4 regions of the Hahella chejuensis KCTC 2396 genome follow, and region 3 is predicted to be linked to each of the others. Evidence: riboswitches for the same ligand, from Rfam matches in the RefSeq annotation. Region 3 holds a riboswitch; each other region holds the start of a gene.
What was found. Region 3 has a riboswitch for cobalamin ahead of HCH_RS31265 (ribonucleoside-diphosphate reductase subunit alpha). Riboswitches for the same ligand answer to the same signal wherever they lie in the genome.

Region 1 (4,270 bases), 1.1 Mb from region 3:
TTTTCTCACCTCGTGACGTGTCAGGAAGGGTGTATTCCATGGCACTCTTATTATTCTACCGGCTTGTGGCCGGCTTAATCTGGCGGCCGTCAGTTGGATTGGACGGCGCGAGGTCGGATTTTTTTCCGGCCGGGCCTTCCTCTGATTAAATGACAATCTGCAGAATTTGTCTATACATTGCTAATAACGGCTGGCGATTAGCGAGGGAGATTTAATGACGATTCCTTTCAAGCTTAAGGCTCAGTCGGTGAATGTCCGCCACAACTTGGCGAACTCCCCTGAGAACTCCCTGATGAGGCCGGGGTGGTCGGTAATGACGATATTCTCCTGATTATAAGTAGTGGCGCTGCGGGTCCAGTTAAAACTGCCGTGGATAAGCAGGCCATCGTCAATAAGCGCAAACTTATGATGCATATGGTGGGGTTCATCGTCCATCTTCACAGAAATGCCGGCTTCTTTAAATCGATCGATGTCGCTGCCGCGATCGAAGGACTTGTCATTGTCCGTGATAATCCGAATATTCAGCCCCCGTCTATGGGCGTTAATAATTTCATCCGCGATTTTGTCATCGGAAATGGTGAACACGCAGATCTGCAGGCTGCTTTGAGCATTGCGTATGCGTTCTATGATTGCGCGACGACATTGTTCCCCGGGACTAAAGTAGGCTCGCGTTAAGTTACTCTCCTCTTCGCCTGAGTCCAAAGCCTTGATCACCCGCTCCAGCCATTTCAACGCCCTGAGCGCCTCATCGCCCCCATTGACGATCAATGGACGGGTCAACTCAAAGGCGCGATTACGCATAAAACGCACCTGATCCGGCTGTAAAGTCTCAAGCATCGCCAGCAACGCCTGCTTCTCAGCATTATCAAACCTTTCATCCGTGAGGGTTTGTTGGAGGAAGAAAGTCAGTTGGTTCAGTTGCATTGTGCTCGCACCTTTTACTTCGAAAGTCGGAAAAGAGTAACTTTTTGAGATGCAAATCGAAATAGTGATAGGCGTCGCTGGAGGAGAGGGATGTTGGCCTGGAAACTTTCCGTCGAGCCAAAACAAATGTTGCATTTGTACGGTGAATATTATGAATTGTAAGCCTTTTGTTCAGGCCGTGTGAGTGATCAGTGATGAAGTCTAGGTACGGCAAAATTTTGCTTATTGTTCTTTTACAGCTACTGACGGCCGCTTTCGTCTTTCATTTCATATCTATCGTTTATTCAGAACAGCAGGCGGCAGCCAATGGGGTTAGCACAATTGAGGTTAAGAGCGGCGTGCGTTACCTGCTATTGCCGCTTGTCGTCACGGTTATCATTATCACAGGAGTGATCGACCGGAGATTAGGTTCGGCATTCTTTAAAAAAGCGCAGGGAGGAATTATTTTCGCAGCCTTTTTATGCTTACTTTTTATAGGTTGGTGGATGGAAATGTCGGTAGTCTACTTTATTGAAAGCATGGGATATCAGGATTGTGGAACAACATATTCAGGGGTGTGGTTGAACGTTTCACTTTACGCGCACGCATCTGAAGTATGCCCTTAACACACTGCTTTAGCGTTGCTTTGCTTGTGCTGGAAACCTGTATCGTCAGATAGGTCGATGGCTCGGAGCCGGCAATCACTCCAATTTCCAGTCCTCTCCTGTATACTTGCTCGCTAAAGATGAATTGATGACCTGATATTTGGGATTACTATGGCGATTAAACGCGTATCTTCTTGGCTATTGGTGGTGGGGTTGAGTCTGGGCGCATTGGCTGGCTGTTCTCCTGAGGTGGGGAGCAAGGACTGGTGTGAGGATATGGCGACCAAGCCGAAGGGTGACTGGACGGCGAATGAGGCGACGGATTACGCCAAACATTGTCTGTTCCGCTCCGATAGCTAAGCGAGCGAACTCCGCTCCTCACTTATTGGGAACAGGGGCGAGACTACATTTTGATAGTTATCAACAGGTTGTCGTCACCTTGAAGCCTGTTGTTTTCGTGAGGCGCTTTGTGCGCCTTGACTTTGCCGGGGCGGCCATTTAGCTTACGCCCCATTGCATCAGGTGTCCCACGAACATTCGTTCACGGGATGAAACGGGAAGTCGGTTAAAATCCGACGCTGCCCCCGCAACGGTAAATGAGTCAAACGACAACCCCCTGTCACTGCGGATTCGCGGGAAGACGTTGTCGCCGGTTACGCCACTCATGAGCCCGGAGACCGGCCTGACGCCTGCTGATCGCGTGGCATAGCGGAGGGCTTTGCCGGGATTCGTCTGACTCGACTCCTTTCCCTCTTTGCTTGTTTCCGCTGCGCAACCATTACATTCACTGGCGCTACTCTTGTCGGAACATTATGAGGCTTGTAACCCTTTTGCTTTTAGTTGGCTCTCAACTGACCGGCGCTCGCGCGGAAGAGTTGGGGCCTGTTGTCGTCGAAGCCAAGGCGCCATCTGCGGATGAGATTGACGCGGAATATCAGACTGGCTTCGTGAAAGTGATCAAGCGCGAGCAATTTGACTCGAAAGTCGCCACCGTCGCGGATGTGCTGAAGAATGAAACCGGTGTCCAAGTGCGGCAGAGCGGTGGGTTGGGATCTTACTCGGCTGTTTATCTGCGCGGCTCCACCAGTAAGCAGGTGAATGTTTATCTGGATGGGGTTTTGCTAAACGACGCCACTGGCGGCGCGGTGGACTTGAGCCAGATATTGTTGAGCGGCATTGAGCAGATTGAAATTTATAAAGGCGCGACGCCGATTCAGCTGGGCTACTCCGGGGTCGGCGGCGCGATCAATATCAAATCCCTTCGCTTCAGCAAGCCCATCAAGCAATTGGCCCTTGGGTATGGATCATTTAACAGTCGCAAAGGGGCGCTTACTTTCGCCGATAGCGTAGGTGAGACAAACTACCTCGCTTCTCTCGATTATCTCGGCAGTGATAACGATTTCGAGATGCTGAACAATAATCAAACTGAATTTAATCCCTACGATGATCGTGTAGAGCGCCGTCGTAATGCGGACTTTAGTCAGTTCAACGGCATGTTGACAGCGGAGCGAAGCTTGTCGGATCGTACGGATCTGCAACTGATGGCGCAACACTTCAATAAAGATCAGCATCTGCCTGATATCGCCAACTTAGAGAGTACGCGAACCAGTCTGGATACGGATTTCACTCGTTTGCAGAGCAAACTGAGTTTCGCGAGAAATGCGCGGGAAAATTACACCGGGCGTATATTCTGGTCCACCCAGGAAGAACGATATGACGACAGTCAAAGCCGCGTCGGCCTGGGCGTGCAGAAAACACGAGCAAATACGGATGTGGTCGGCGCAGAGCTGTATGGCTCCTATTCATTAGGGTTGCATCTGTTCTCCGCTACATTGGAGGCGCGGAAGGAAACTTATCAAGAAGAGGACCTGACCCGACGCAGCCAAAAGCAGGACTTTGAGCGCATGACCTATTTATTGGGAGTACAGGACGAGTGGGCGGACGCGGAAGACATCTGGCTGGTGCGGCTGAGTGCGCGCCAATATTTTCTTGAAGATGAAACCCCTGCTGCATCCATGAGCGGACGCGTGGAGACGGCTTCCGACAGCGCTCAGTATCACTCATTGCAGGCGGGCGTTCGTTACCGCCTGACAGATTGGTTGTCGCTCAAGACCAATGCATCCCGTGATGTGAGGTTCCCTCAGTTAGCGGAGAAGTTCGGCGATAGAGGATTCTTCATTGGTAATAGTGAGTTGCAACCGGAAACAGCGTTGAACGGTGACATCGGATTTGAAGTGGGCGTAGATAGTTTTAGTGTATCAGCGGCCTATTTCTATCGGGATTTAAAAGATGCTATCGTCCCCTCTTATGACTCAAGGGGAGTCGGCCGCTTTGAGAATGTTGGCAAAGCAAGGGTTAGCGGAGTGGAAGTGGACGCCATGTATCGACCTGTTCCCGCCTGGACGTTTATCGCCAGAAGCACCGCCCAGGACACAGAAAACCTGTCAGACGCTCGCGATCTGCACGGCAAACAACTGGCGGGCGCTTACACCTATTCCCACTTTTTATCCGCCGCCTGGAGTATCGGGCGCATCACCACCTCCGTCGAGTATCGCCATGAATCCGGGGCTTATTACGACAGCGCTCAGGAAACGGAAGTGGAAGATCAGAACATTGTCGATGTGGTGGGACGCTGGTCCGATGGCGAGACTACTGTCGAAGTCAGCGCAAACAATGTGACCGATGAAGTTGTTGAAGCCTTTAATGGTTTCCCCTCTCCTGGGCGTCACTTCTTTGTGTCTTTAATGCATTTATTTTAATGG
Region 2 (4,270 bases), 450 kb from region 3:
ATTGCGCGGCGCTGTTCACCGTCCAGGGACCAAGCTGGCGCTGCAACGCCGCTAGCCAGTAAGGCGCGGCCGCCACAAATCCCAAACGCACTCCCGGCCAGCCAAAAAATTTGCCGAAGGAGCGCAGCACAACGACGTTCTCCGGCAAGGTCTCGCCCAGCAGGCTGGAATCCGCCTCCGCATCGGCGAAGGCTTCATCCGCCACTAGCACCGCGCCGCGAGTTTGCAGTCCCTGCGCCAACTCACGCAGCGTCGCCAATGGCGTCGTACGGGCGGCGGGGTTATTCGGATTAATCACCACCAGCACGCGCAAGTTTTCTGTCTGCGCCAGACGCGCCGCCGCCCCCGCCAGATCCCCCGCAGGATAGTGGACGATGTTGAAACCCTGACGACGCCAGTGATGCTCATGCTCGCGATAACCGACGTCCGGCAGCGCCGCTGCGCCGGGCGCGCAGCAGGCGGGCAGATGCTGAATCGCCCATTGCGCGCCGGGAATCGCCAGCAGGGAATCCGTCCCGTAATAAGCGCTGGCGGCCTGTTGCAGCGCCGGATCGAAATAAGGCAGACGCCGAAAGACTTGCGCCGGAATGCTCGTCAATGGGTACGGAAACGGACTGACGCCGGTGGACAGATCCAGCCAGTCATCAGGGTCAATGCCGTAGAGTTGACTGTACTTTCCCAGGTCGCCGCCATGGACGGGAACCGGCTCTTCCGCCTGAGGGCCCGCATGGCCGGCCCCGTTATCGAAGTCGTTCCCGTTCATTCAAACCGCTCCCCACAGCCACAGCGCGCATGCTCCCAAGGCGACCGTCGCCGTCCACAATGCCAGAGCGCGATTGATGAGCGCACAGGCGCCTTCGATGGATTGCGCCGAGGCGGCGTCGCCGCAGCCCAGCAACGGCCGTTGTTGCAGGCTGCCGTGATAAGTCGCCGCGCCGCCGAGCCGCACCCGCAGCGCGCCTGCGCCCGCCGCCATTACCGGTCCCGCATTGGGGCTTTTCCAGTGTGCGCCCTGAGCGCGCCAGCATTGCAGGGCGCTGTCCATGGCGCCGCAACAGGCGTAACTGAAGGCGGTCAGGCGGGCGGGAATCCAGTTGAGGACATCGTCCAATCGCGCCGCCGCCCAGCCAAAATTCACATAACGCGCATTCTTATAGCCCCACATTGCATCCAGCGTATTGCTGAGACGATACAACACCACGCCGGGAATGCCTGCGACCAGAAACCAGAAGATCGCGGCGAAGATGGCGTCGTTGCCATTCTCCAGGGCCGATTCCGTGGCGGCGGAGGCGATTTCCTCCTCGCTCAGTCCCGCCGTGTCGCGGCTGACGATCATGGACAAGCTGCGCCGCGCCGCGTCCGCGTCATGCCTGCGCAACGGCGCGGCGACCCTGCGCGCATGATCCAGCAAACTGCGCCAGCCGATAGCGAGATAGAGTACGAAAGCGGAGAAAAGGATACGCACCCAGGCGGAAGATTCACTCCACTCGCCCGCCAGCCAGGCGAACGCCGTCCAGGGCAGAATAGCGGCCGTCAACGCCGCCGCGCCAAGCGCGCGCATCGTTGGCGCAGAGAAGTCGGCGATGCGGATGCCCCCTTCCACCCAGCCGGCGTAACGCCCGAAGCCAACCAGGGGATGCAGCCGGCGCGGTTCTCCCAGCAGGGCGTCGAAACTCAGGGCGAGGACAAGAATCAGCAATGTTTCCATCGGTCGGTATGCGCCAGGCTCATGATGAGGCGACCTATTCTCACCATGGTCCACGCGCATTGCAACCCGCTAACTTGTTGACTTCCCCCGCATTCAGCCAATAGCATATCCCGCTGACCAAGGTGCTCGACCGCGAGATAATCGGGAAATCTGGTGCGCGTTACGCTAATCCAGTGCTGCCCCCGCAACGGTAATCGAAAGTAATTTGCCAACGCCACTGTGTCGTCAGTTTTGACATGGGAAGGCGCAAATGTTGTGTCGAAAATGCTTCGACCTTTCGTAAGCCCGGAGACCGGCCTTGCTTTATCCACTGCAGTTCGTACGGGTAGGTGCGCAGATCATGCAAACTAAAAATCTCTCTCTTCCATTGCTGGCTTCCAATAACGCAGCGCTACAACTTATCGGCGCCATGTGTTTCGGCGGACTGATTCTGTTCGCAGTGGGTTTTCTGTCCATGGATGCGGCTCACAACGCCGCCCACGACACCCGGCATGCGTTTGCCTTCCCCTGTCACTAAAAAATACTGATTCTCCTGGCTCCTACAGGGCCTGACGTCCGTTCGTCCGCGTCAACTCCGCACAGGTTTTAAGACACGCACGACGACGCATCGCATGAGGAAGAGACATGTTATTTCAGCGTATTATCCTGGCGTCGCTGCTGGTCGGCCTGTTGGCTGGCGGCCTGCTGAGCGCCGTACAACACTCCCAGGTCACCAGTATCATTCTGGAGGCGGAAACCTACGAAGGCGGCGAGGAGCCTGAGCCGGTCGTAATGGAAGATCACCAGCATGCGGCGGCGGACGCCCATCATGAGCACGACCACGGCGGCGCCGAAGCTGGCGGCCATCATCATGACGAAGACGCCTGGGCCCCGGAAGACGGCCTGGAGCGCACCCTGTATACCCTGCTTGCCAACGTGCTCGCCGGTATCGGCTTCAGCGCCCTGATGCTGGCCTGTATGTACGCCGCCAGACTCAGCGGCAAAAGCGGCGCAGGCTGGGGCGCGGGATTAGTGTGGGGACTGGCGGGCTATGGCGTGTTCTTTGTCGCTCCCGCCCTGGGACTGCCGCCGGAGATTCCCGGTATGCAGGCCGCCGCGCTGGAAAATCGCCAGCTGTGGTGGATCGCCACCGCCTTGGTCACCGCTATCGGGTTCGCTTTGCTGGCGTTCGCGCCGGGATGGAAAAAGCTGGGCGGACTGCCTCTGCTGATTATTCCCCACCTGGTCGGCGCGCCGCACGCCAATGCGCCGGAGTTCGCCGCCGCCAACCCACAGGCTCTGCAAGCGCTACAGATGCTGCATCATCAATTCATCACCGCCGCCACCCTGACCAACGCGTTGTTCTGGGTGATCGTCGGGCTGGCCTGCGCCTGGTTCCTGCGTCGTTGGAGCAGCCAGGACGCTGCGCTGCAGGCGCGCTGAGTCAATGGACGTCGCCGCCCAGGCTGCCCCCGCCGCCTACCCTTTCGCCGCGGTTGTCGGCCAGCAGCCGCTGAAAACCGCATTGCTGCTCGCCGCCATCAATCCTCATCTGGGCGGCGTCTTGATCAGCGGTCCGCGCGGCTCCGCCAAATCGACACTGGCGCGGGGACTGGCGGATCTGCTGCCGGAAGCGGCGGACAAATTCGTCACTCTGCCCCTGGGCGCTTCGGAAGAGCGCCTGATCGGCAGCATTGACCTGCAACAGGCTATGGGCGAGCGACGCGTGCAGTTTAACCCCGGCCTGTTGGCCAAAGCTCACGGCGGCGTGCTTTATATTGATGAAGTCAATTTGCTGCCCGACCCCTTGGTGGACGCCCTGCTCGACACGGCGGCCTCGGGCGTGAACTTTGTCGAGCGGGACGGCCTCAGTCACAGCCATCCGGCGCAGTTTATTCTGATCGGCACCATGAACCCGGATGAAGGCGAACTGCGTCCGCAGCTACAGGACCGTTTCGGTCTCGCGGTCACGCTGGATGAAACCTATGACGTGGAACAGCGCATGGCTATTGTGGAGCGGCGTCTGGCCTTCGAACAGGATCGCAACGCGTTTCGGGCGCAATGGCGCGATGCGCAACGAGAGCTGAAAAGCCGCATCGCCGCCGCCCGCGAACGCCTGCCGCAGGTTCTCTGCCCAACAGATATACAACGGGATATCGCCAGCCAATGCCTCGCCGCCAGCGTAGAAGGCGTGCGCGCGGACATTTGCTGGCGCCGCGCCGCCATCGCCCACGCCGCCTGGAACGGACGCGACGAGGTCAGCGTGGAAGACGTAGCGGCGACGCGTTCGTTCGCGCTTAGCCATCGCGCCAAACATCAGGACACACCCCCTCCCCCCACTGGCGCCGCGCCCCCTCAAGGTGGCGGAAGCGCCAACAGTGGAGGAGATTCATCTTCTTCGTCATCTTCCGGAACCGCCGGCGACTGGGGGGGCATGCCGCCGCAACGGATGGCGGCGGACAAGCCTGTGACGCCACAACTGCCCGAGATCCCAACGCTACGTTCTCCGTCCTCTCGTCGCGACACACAGCGCGGCGGCGCGGAACAACGACAAGGTTCGGCCCTCGGTCGCGCGCAACGCAG
Region 3 (4,270 bases):
AGCCGTACAAATCATGCAGATCCGGCGCATCGCTGGGTGAGAACAGGGTCCACTCTTTGTCCTCGAATACCCGCTTCATGAACAGGTCAGGAATCCAGTTAGCGGAGTTCATGTCATGGGTGCGGCGGCGCTCGTCGCCGGTGTTCTTACGCAGCTCCAGGAACTCTTCGATATCCAGGTGCCAGGACTCCAGATAAGCGCACACCGCGCCTTTACGCTTGCCGCCCTGGTTCACCGCCACCGCCGTGTCGTTCACGACTTTCAGAAACGGCACTACGCCCTGAGACTTACCGTTAGTGCCTTTGATATGGGAGCCCAGAGAGCGCACTGGCGTCCAGTCGTTGCCCAGACCGCCCGCCCATTTGGACAGCAGCGCATTATCCTTGATCGCGCCGTAGATGCCTTCCAGATCGTCCGGCACTGTGGTGAGGTAGCAGGACGACAACTGCGGACGATTGGTTCCCGCATTAAACAGGGTCGGCGTAGAGCACATGTAATCAAAAGAGGACAACAGATCATAGAACTCAATCGCACGGGCATTGGGATCGTCTTCCTGCACCGACAATCCCATGGCGACGCGCATGAAAAACGCCTGCGGCAGTTCCAGACGGGTTTCGCGCCAGTGAATAAAGTAGCGGTCATAAAGGGTCTGTAATCCCAGGTAGGTGAGCTGACGATCACGTTCCGGCTTAAGCGCGGCGCCCAGACGCTCCAGATCGAATTTCAGCAGTTCTGGCGACAGCAATTCATGCTCTACGCAGCGCTCAACAATCGCGCGGAATGCGGTGGGATAAAGCTCCGCCATTTCGCCCTCGGTCGCGGACGCTGCGATGTTCAGATAGCTCAGAGACTCTTCGCGCAGACCATCCAGCAACAAGCGGGCGCACACATAGGAGTAGTTGGGTTCTTCTTCGATCAGCGGACGCGCCGCCATGACCAAGGCAGCGTTGACGTCTTTATGCTTGACGCCGTTGTACAGGTTTTTCAGTGCGCCCTGCAGCACTTTTTCCTCACTGACGCCGTCCAGGTCCGCGCAGGCATCGCTGATCACTGTACGTAGACGTCCCATGTTCAAAGGCGCTTCCGAGCCATCAGCGAATTTCACATTGATATCGGGATGCGTCTCCCCTGACTGTTCGCTTGGCGCCGGCGCGCGCTGACGGGCATGCTCTTCACGATACAGCACATAGGCGCGGGCCACTTTATGAAAGCCCCCGCGCATCAGGCCCAATTCCACCAGATCCTGGATTTCCTCGATGTGCACCGAACCGCCTTCCGGGCTGCGGCGACGCAGACGCGCCACGATATCTTTAACCAGTTTTTCTACGGAATCCCGCACACGGGGCGAGCCGGACGCGGACTGTCCTTCCACCGCCAAAAACGCCTTGGTCACCGCCATAGCGATTTTGCGGTCGTCAAACGGCGCAGCCTGACCGGTGCGTTTGATCACCTGCAGCAGGGCGTTATGAGTGTGTGACTCGGATGAAACAGATGGGGAGCTGGAGGCGCGCGCCTCACTGGGGGACGAAAAACTGCCGGTCATGGGATTGTCCTCTATCGCGTGTTCTGGCCGAACCTCCGCGAACCGGGACATAAAGCGACGCACAGACAGGACGAAAATCGCCTCGCTTAGAGCGGCGCTTTATCATTACCCTGAGTCGCGAAGGCATGAAAACTTCAGCATGGCAGGTCTTCGGACTCGGGGGCGTTTACACGTTTTTTAGAACCTACGGCGACCGCTTCCCATCCACTTTCAGGACAGTGCGTGGGCGTTTTCACCCGCGTCGCTTTCGTTCCCCCACACCGCTGCGCGTCAGTACCGGACTCTCACCGGATTCCCTCTTAGCACAACCTGTGAACAGGCGTGAACCATAGCTGGAGCACAATATATGGTTTTAGATATTAAAAGTAAATACTAGATGTAGCGTAAAGGCGATGCAGCAAAGCCGCAGGCAAACTGGATGAAATCAGGCAAGAATGACGGCGAATAAGAACTTTTTCAGTAGCGCTTGGACGCCCACGCCGATGATGGTAAGAATAAAAATCTCTGAATAGGCATCCGCTTTGGTGATTAACTTCAACGCCACCAAATAAAACCCCAGCGCGAGAAGAAAGCCAAGAAGACCATAGACAAAGTGTACAATCAAAGCCGCCGTAAGAACGATCAAGAACGCTTCAATAAACGCCAGCGAGACTTTCAGCAGTTTGGCCGCGGCGAACAGGCAAGCACTCTCGATCAAGACGCCAATGATTAGATTCAAATCCATGAGAATTCCCAAAAGGCGGCCATTCTAAACAGTAAACCGACGCAGTCAATACAGCGAAACCACACTGATGTCCCTAACGTCAACCTTCACATATCCAAGATTTTCATGGCGACCTAACAGGCGAATTTTGCCCAACCTCATTGTCATCCCAAAAATAAACGGGTAATTACCTGAATCCAAAGTAATCCAGGATGCAAATCAGCTAAACTGCTAATAATTTTCTTTTTCGCATTAAGGATTGGCTTTGCCTGAACGCCGCCGCTTTTTCAAAGAAAAACTGACGCCCTATTTTGCGCCGCCTATGTGGTTGCACTGTCTTTTGTATGTGTTAACGCTGGGCGTGTACGAACTGTTCTGGCATTACATGAATTGGCGCAAGTATCGGCTAATATCTGGAGATCCCATCTGGCCGCCGCTGCGTGGCCTGTTGTTTTACTTTTTCATTCCTTCTCTGATTGGCAATCTCGCACGCAGTTCCTCCTTGGCGGGCCGTTCTGACCCTCTACTAGGTCCATGGTCCAGCGCGCTTTACATTGCAGCCGTGATAGCGGCCTCTACTCTCGCGCAAGCATTGCATCCTTTGTTTATTCTGTCCGCCTTTCCTTTTCTGACCTATTTGAACTGGCGGGCGCGGTGGATCAATCAGCAGTTCATAGCTGTTCCAGCCCAGTCGAGCGCCGGCGTCTCTGCACTCGAAGTCAGCCCGCCGCCGCAATCTGGAGGCGCGCCCCTCGCTTTAAAACCCTCTTTTCAGACTGCCGAAAGCTTTCGTTGGCTGGAGATACTCACCTGCATCGCCGTTGTTTGTATCGCTTTGACGTTTGCATTGAACGCCGGACGTAACGGGATCATCAAATCCCGCCTGACCGAAGCTTTTGGCTTATTGGAGGGGACCAGACTGGACATAGCGGAAGCGTACGCTTACTCCGGCGTCTGGCCTGACAGAGAAGGGCTGCACGCTTTGAGTAATGTCGAGCCGACTTATTTCCAGCATATTGAACTAGATCCAAACGGCGCCTTGCACTTCACCCTTTCCCCTCGCGCGGGAGAAGCGCCAAGGACCATCAGCTTTCGACCGGTCGTCAGCAATCCTGATGGCGCATTGCGCACCCTGGGCTGGACATGCGCATCAGCGCACTCGGGTCCACGCAAAGTCTACGGCGACGACAAAAGCTCGCTGCCTCCGGAGCAACTCCCCTATATCTGTAGAGGTTAAATCGTGATCCTTATTTCTTCGCCAAACTCGAATCTGAGCCAATTGTTGCGACATTTGAACCATCAGGTTCAACAGGGGCTTTCTCTGGAACAGGCGCTGGCCAGACTGGAGCCTCTCCTGCCGGCTCACGCACAGCCTCAGGTTGAGCAACTGAAAAAAGTATTACAGGGTGACGTCAGCTTACATGCGACGCCTTATCAGGACAGTCCCTTCTACGACTTAAGTCGACTCGCCGCCATTGTGCGCGCCAAAGGCGGCTCGCTATCCGGCTTTCTGGAACGTTATATCTCCCACTCTCACGCCATGGAAGTCTCCTGGCGGGGCGTCTGGGACGGAGTGCAAAGTCTGCTTGGCTACGTCTTCGCCCTGTTAATGGTCGCCATCATTGTTTTCAGCGTCCTGCTCATCAAGGTGTTACCTGGATTTCAGGCGTTCTACAGTGAAATGAACATGGAACTGCCAGCATTTACGCTGACTCTGATATCCGGCATGGAGACTTTTCAGTCGGTTTGGATCTTCGTCTTGATCGGTTTGATTCCGCTATTTTGGATTGGGTTCAAGACGGTCGATTGTATTCGACGGTTGAGGCCCATGCCGGACTTCATGCAACGCCTCCCAGGCTTGTCCTCTATCGCCAAAGCCCATCTGCGTTATATCTGGCTCGCCAACGCCTACCTGCTTAACCGCTCCGGTCTGGATGCGGAAACCTCCTTACGTGAAGCATTGCAGCTCTGTTCCAGCGCCAGCCCGGAAGAGAAGTTCTCGCAGCCGGAATACCTGGATCTGA
Region 4 (4,270 bases), 100 kb from region 3:
TTTTGTGCTGTGGGTGGAGTTGGCGGAAGGTCGCGACACCGTTGCGTTGTATCGCAAAGCGCTGGCCGCCGGGGTGAGCATTGCGCCGGGAACCCTGTTCAGCGGCGACGGCGACAAGTACAGGCATTGCCTGCGCCTCAATTGCGCGGCCCCTTGGACGGCGGAGGCGGAAGACGCGATCCGCCAGCTGGGGGGTTGGTTGCGCGCAGGCTAAGCGGGATTACCAGCCAAAGCTGAAAGTGGGGTCAATGAGAAACATGACGCCGCTATAGCAGGCGAGCATCAGGAAGCTGCTGATAAAGCCATGAAAGGCGGTCCTGTAGCCTGCTTCTTCGTCTTTCCTGATAAGAAAGCGATAGCCGGCGAAACAGCTCAGGCCAATCACAAATAACGCCACCAAGGCGAAGCCGCCGTTAACCACCTGCATATTGATAATGAAATTCTCCCGCGCGGTTGCGGCCTCCGGCGCTTCATCCGGGTACAGAATGAAGGAGCCCGGCAGCAACGGGTGGGCGGTGGCTTCAATGGTGTAATGATAGAAGGGCCAGAAGCGTCCGCAGCGGGCGAGCAGAGGGTCGCCTTCACGGGCGCTGACTACGGCGTTGGCGGCGAATAGCGGGCCGCCGCAAAGATCGAATTCTTTTTTCACCTCTTCCCGGCTGCGCAGTTCGACACTGCGCTCAATGCTCACCGGCGACCAACCGGTCAGATTGAAGACGGTATATTCCAGCAGGCTCAAACCGTAGGCTAATCCCGCGTATATAAACACAAGGAACAACAGGCGTTTCAGAATGAGTCCATGGCGGGACAGAGGCGCGTCGGTCATACAGTCTTATTCTTGTCGGTGATTACGGGAGCGTAAAACTGACACAATCTTGCAGACAGGTCCAGCGCCCCTCAGCGGCTTTCTGGACTTAAAATGACCAATTCACGATAATGTGGGCCGCAATGGTTCCAGTTGCTCAAAGTTCGATCATTTTCGATGTGAGCAGGATTAAATGGGAATCCGGCGGGCCCAATCATACCAGGGCCTGATCAACCGGAGCTGTCCCCGCAACTGTGAGCGAAGAGCCTGCCCCGGATAGCGTCGCCCCTCCTAACCGCGACGCCGTCAAAGCCACTGACTGGAGACTGTCTCCATGCTCGGGAAGGTGGGGTTAGGCTGCGAAACGCAAGCCAGGAGACCTGCCATTGTTCGCTCTCACTCAGAGCCTGTTATATCCGACCGTAAACGGGGAATTTACGCCGGATTCGCACCTCGCATCGATTCAAGGCGGCATCTGCATGTTGGTTAAGGCTTTTCGGGCCCTGGGATTGCTATCAGCGCTTACTTTCACTCTTTCCGTCAACGCGGGCGATGTTCGCGCGGCTGAGCCCACAGTCATGTCGGTCAACCAGTGCGTTGACCAGATGATGGGGTATCTCGCCCCGGAAAATCTGGTGTCGGTCACCTGGCTCAGCCATCAGCCCTCTGAGCTGGCAATTGCGCCGACCCTGCGCGACATTCCCGCCAACTTTGGTTTTATCGAGCAGGTGCTCGAACTCAGGCCGGATATCGTAATGGCGGGCCAGTATGGCGCGTCCTCGCTGAAGCCGATGGTGGGAAAGTTCAATATGCGATGGGTTGAGATTCCGCTGCCGCAATCCCTTGACGACTTGCAGGCGAGCTGGCGAATGGTGGGGGAGGCCGTGCGTAAGCCTGAGCAGGCGGCGGACATTGTCAGAGGATTGCGCGATTACTTCGCGGATGTTCATGGAAAGATAGCGGATAAACAGGTAAAGGCGCTGGTCCTTAACGCCAATGGCTGGATCGCTGGCGAAGGGAATTTTCAGGACGCTTTTCTGGACGCCATCGGCGTGATCAACGTGGCGAGTGAGCAAGGCGTGCAAGGCTGGGGACAGGTAGATCTGGAAACGCTGGTGCGCTGGCGTCCGGATTTATTGGTGCTGGTCAGCAACAGCTATGACAGTGAGGCGCTGGCCACTAACTGGGTGGAGCATCCATTGCTGAAACGCCGTCCCTCCCGGTTTAAACCGCTGTATATCCCCGCCGACTGGTTGTCCTGTGGAACCCCCGCCATGACCCTCGCGGCTCAAAAGGTGGCGGATCATATCCTGGCGCATGAGCGTAAGGCCTCCGAAGGGGAGGTCGCGGATGACTTATAACCGGCTGCTATGGGTATTAAGTCTGACGCTGGCTTTCCTGTTCGCGCTATCGCTATGCACCGGCCGGGTGTCGGGAGTGAGCTGGCCGGGATGGGACCTGGAAACTCAGTTGATTCTATGGGAAGTGCGTCTGCCGCGGACGCTGTTGGCGCTGTTATGCGGAACCGTATTGGCGTTGTCCGGCGCCGTATTGCAGGGGCTGTTGCGCAATCCGCTGGCGGACGCCGGCGTACTGGGAGTGTCCTCCACGGCGGCGTTGAGTTCCGTGTGCGCCATCTATTTTGGATTTTCCGCCAGCGGTCTGTTTACCCCGGTGGCGGGCATTATCGGCGCCATGCTGGGACTGCTGGCGCTGGTGGCGATTGTGGGGTCGGAAGCGGGCATTGTGATGATCATTCTCGCCGGGGCCGCGATTAATTCGTTCAGTTCAGCGCTGACGGCGCTGGCTTTGAATATGGCGCCAAATCCTTTCGCGGTGCAGGACATTCTGTTCTGGCTGATGGGCTCATTTGAACATCGCACTTTGCAACACTTCTATCTGGCGGCGCCGCCTGCGTTATTGGGCATGGTCTTGCTGTTCAGCGTATCGCGCTCCCTGGATGCCTTATCGCTGGGAGAAAATACCGCCCGTTCCATGGGCGTGCGTCTGCAGAAAGTACAATGGGTGGCGGGGCTGGGCGTGGCATTGGCGGTGGGCGCCAGTGTGGCGGTGAGCGGCGTCATCGGGTTTGTGGGACTGGTGGTGCCGCACATGTTGCGGCCGTTCACCGAGTGGCGGCCGGGCCGGTTGCTGCTGCCCAGCGCACTGGCGGGCGGCAGTCTGATGCTGCTTACCGATATTGCAGTGCGCTGTCTGCCGCCGGGACCGGAGTTGCGAGTCGGCGTCATTACAGCGTTGTTGGGCGGGCCGTTTTTCCTGTGGCTGTTGCGTCACCTGCGTAAAGCGGAGGCCCTGGTATGAGCGACGCGCTGAGTCTGGAACTAAGCGGATTGCAGGTGGGGTATCCCGGGGCTCCGGTCTTATCCGATGTCAGTTTTCGTCTGCCATCCGGACAACTGACGGCGATACTGGGCAGCAACGGCGCAGGCAAGTCCACCCTGTTGAAAACCATAGTCGGCCTGATCCCCAAACTATCCGGCGCTATGCGGCTGCAAGGTCAGGATCTGTGCGAGATGGCGCCGAAACAGCGGGCGCAGCATATTTCATATCTGGATCAGGACACCGATTGCCATTGGCCATTGACGGTGGAGACCCTGGTCAGTCTGGGACGGTTTCCGGCGCAGACGCAGCGCAGCAAACTAAGCGCCGACGACCAGGCGTTGATTCAGAACGCCATGCGGCAAGCGGATGTGACGCATCTGGCGCAGCGCACCGTCACCCGTTTGTCCGGCGGCGAGCGCGCCAGGGTGATGCTGGCGCGGGCGCTGGCGGTGGACGCTCCCGTATTGATGGCGGATGAGCCGGTGGCCGGCCTTGACCCGCAACACCAGATTCAGGTGATGAGCCATTTGCAGAACTGGGCCCGACAAGGGCGAATCGGCGTAGTCGTGTTGCACGACCTGACCTTGGCGTTGCGCTTTTGTGGGCGGGCGATGCTGGCGATGCCGGACGGAACCGTGGTGGCGGGCGGCGCCAATGAGGTATTGAGCGATGAACGTATTCAACAGGCGTTCGGCGTCTCAGTGGTGAGAGGACGTCATGAGGAGCAGCCGTATTTGCTGCCCTGGAGTTTGAAGTGAGCACTGACATCGTCAACGGCAAATATCCGCCATTGCTATGGATGGCGTTGGTCGCTTCTCTGGCGGCGCATCTGACGTTGATGTTGTATTTCAATTCGCCGCAGCCAGTTAGAGATCGACTCACATCGACTACGATGACAGTGGCCATACAGGCCCCGGCGGCGCCAGCGCCAGTTTCCGCGGCTCCCGCGCCAGCGCGACCCGCAGCGGCGCCAGTTTCCCTGCCCACTCCGCAGCCCCAACCTGTCGAGGTCCCAAAACCCGTTCCCCCGAAACCCAAAGCGGAGCCCCGGCAGGTTGCGACGCCAGTTGCCAGGCCCAAACCTTCCCCTGTCAGCAAGCCAACCGTAAGAGAGAAGACGGT

Region 1: another riboswitch for cobalamin. It lies ahead of HCH_RS04350 (TonB-dependent receptor plug domain-containing protein); the one in region 3 lies ahead of HCH_RS31265 (ribonucleoside-diphosphate reductase subunit alpha).
Region 2: another riboswitch for cobalamin. It lies ahead of HCH_RS29175 (CbtB domain-containing protein); the one in region 3 lies ahead of HCH_RS31265 (ribonucleoside-diphosphate reductase subunit alpha).
Region 4: another riboswitch for cobalamin. It lies ahead of HCH_RS30845 (ABC transporter substrate-binding protein); the one in region 3 lies ahead of HCH_RS31265 (ribonucleoside-diphosphate reductase subunit alpha).

Annotation. Positions count from the first base shown of each region.
Region 1 is NC_007645.1:951,301-955,570, forward strand. Features, by position in the region: gene phhA (phenylalanine 4-monooxygenase) at 1-1, opposite strand, end outside; gene HCH_RS04335 (phospholipase D-like domain-containing protein) at 241-924, opposite strand; gene HCH_RS04340 (hypothetical protein) at 1,119-1,529, shown strand; gene HCH_RS04345 (DUF3012 domain-containing protein) at 1,680-1,868, shown strand; cobalamin riboswitch at 2,012-2,209, shown strand; gene HCH_RS04350 (TonB-dependent receptor plug domain-containing protein) at 2,321-4,267, shown strand.
Region 2 is NC_007645.1:6,596,937-6,601,206, forward strand. Features, by position in the region: gene cobD (threonine-phosphate decarboxylase CobD) at 1-763, opposite strand, end outside; gene cbiB (adenosylcobinamide-phosphate synthase CbiB) at 764-1,708, opposite strand; cobalamin riboswitch at 1,812-2,024, shown strand; gene HCH_RS29175 (CbtB domain-containing protein) at 2,049-2,225, shown strand; gene HCH_RS29180 (CbtA family protein) at 2,333-3,130, shown strand; gene HCH_RS29185 (ATP-binding protein) at 3,135-4,270, shown strand, end outside.
Region 3 is NC_007645.1:7,044,401-7,048,670, forward strand. Features, by position in the region: gene HCH_RS31265 (ribonucleoside-diphosphate reductase subunit alpha) at 1-1,543, opposite strand, end outside; cobalamin riboswitch at 1,667-1,889, opposite strand; gene HCH_RS31270 (hypothetical protein) at 1,968-2,267, opposite strand; gene HCH_RS31275 (pilin) at 2,512-3,483, shown strand; gene HCH_RS31280 (type II secretion system F family protein) at 3,487-4,270, shown strand, end outside.
Region 4 is NC_007645.1:6,941,559-6,945,828, reverse strand. Features, by position in the region: gene HCH_RS30855 (PLP-dependent aminotransferase family protein) at 1-214, shown strand, start outside; gene HCH_RS30850 (hypothetical protein) at 221-826, opposite strand; cobalamin riboswitch at 933-1,208, shown strand; gene HCH_RS30845 (ABC transporter substrate-binding protein) at 1,192-2,166, shown strand; gene HCH_RS30840 (FecCD family ABC transporter permease) at 2,156-3,127, shown strand; gene HCH_RS30835 (ABC transporter ATP-binding protein) at 3,124-3,906, shown strand; gene HCH_RS32870 (energy transducer TonB) at 3,903-4,270, shown strand, end outside.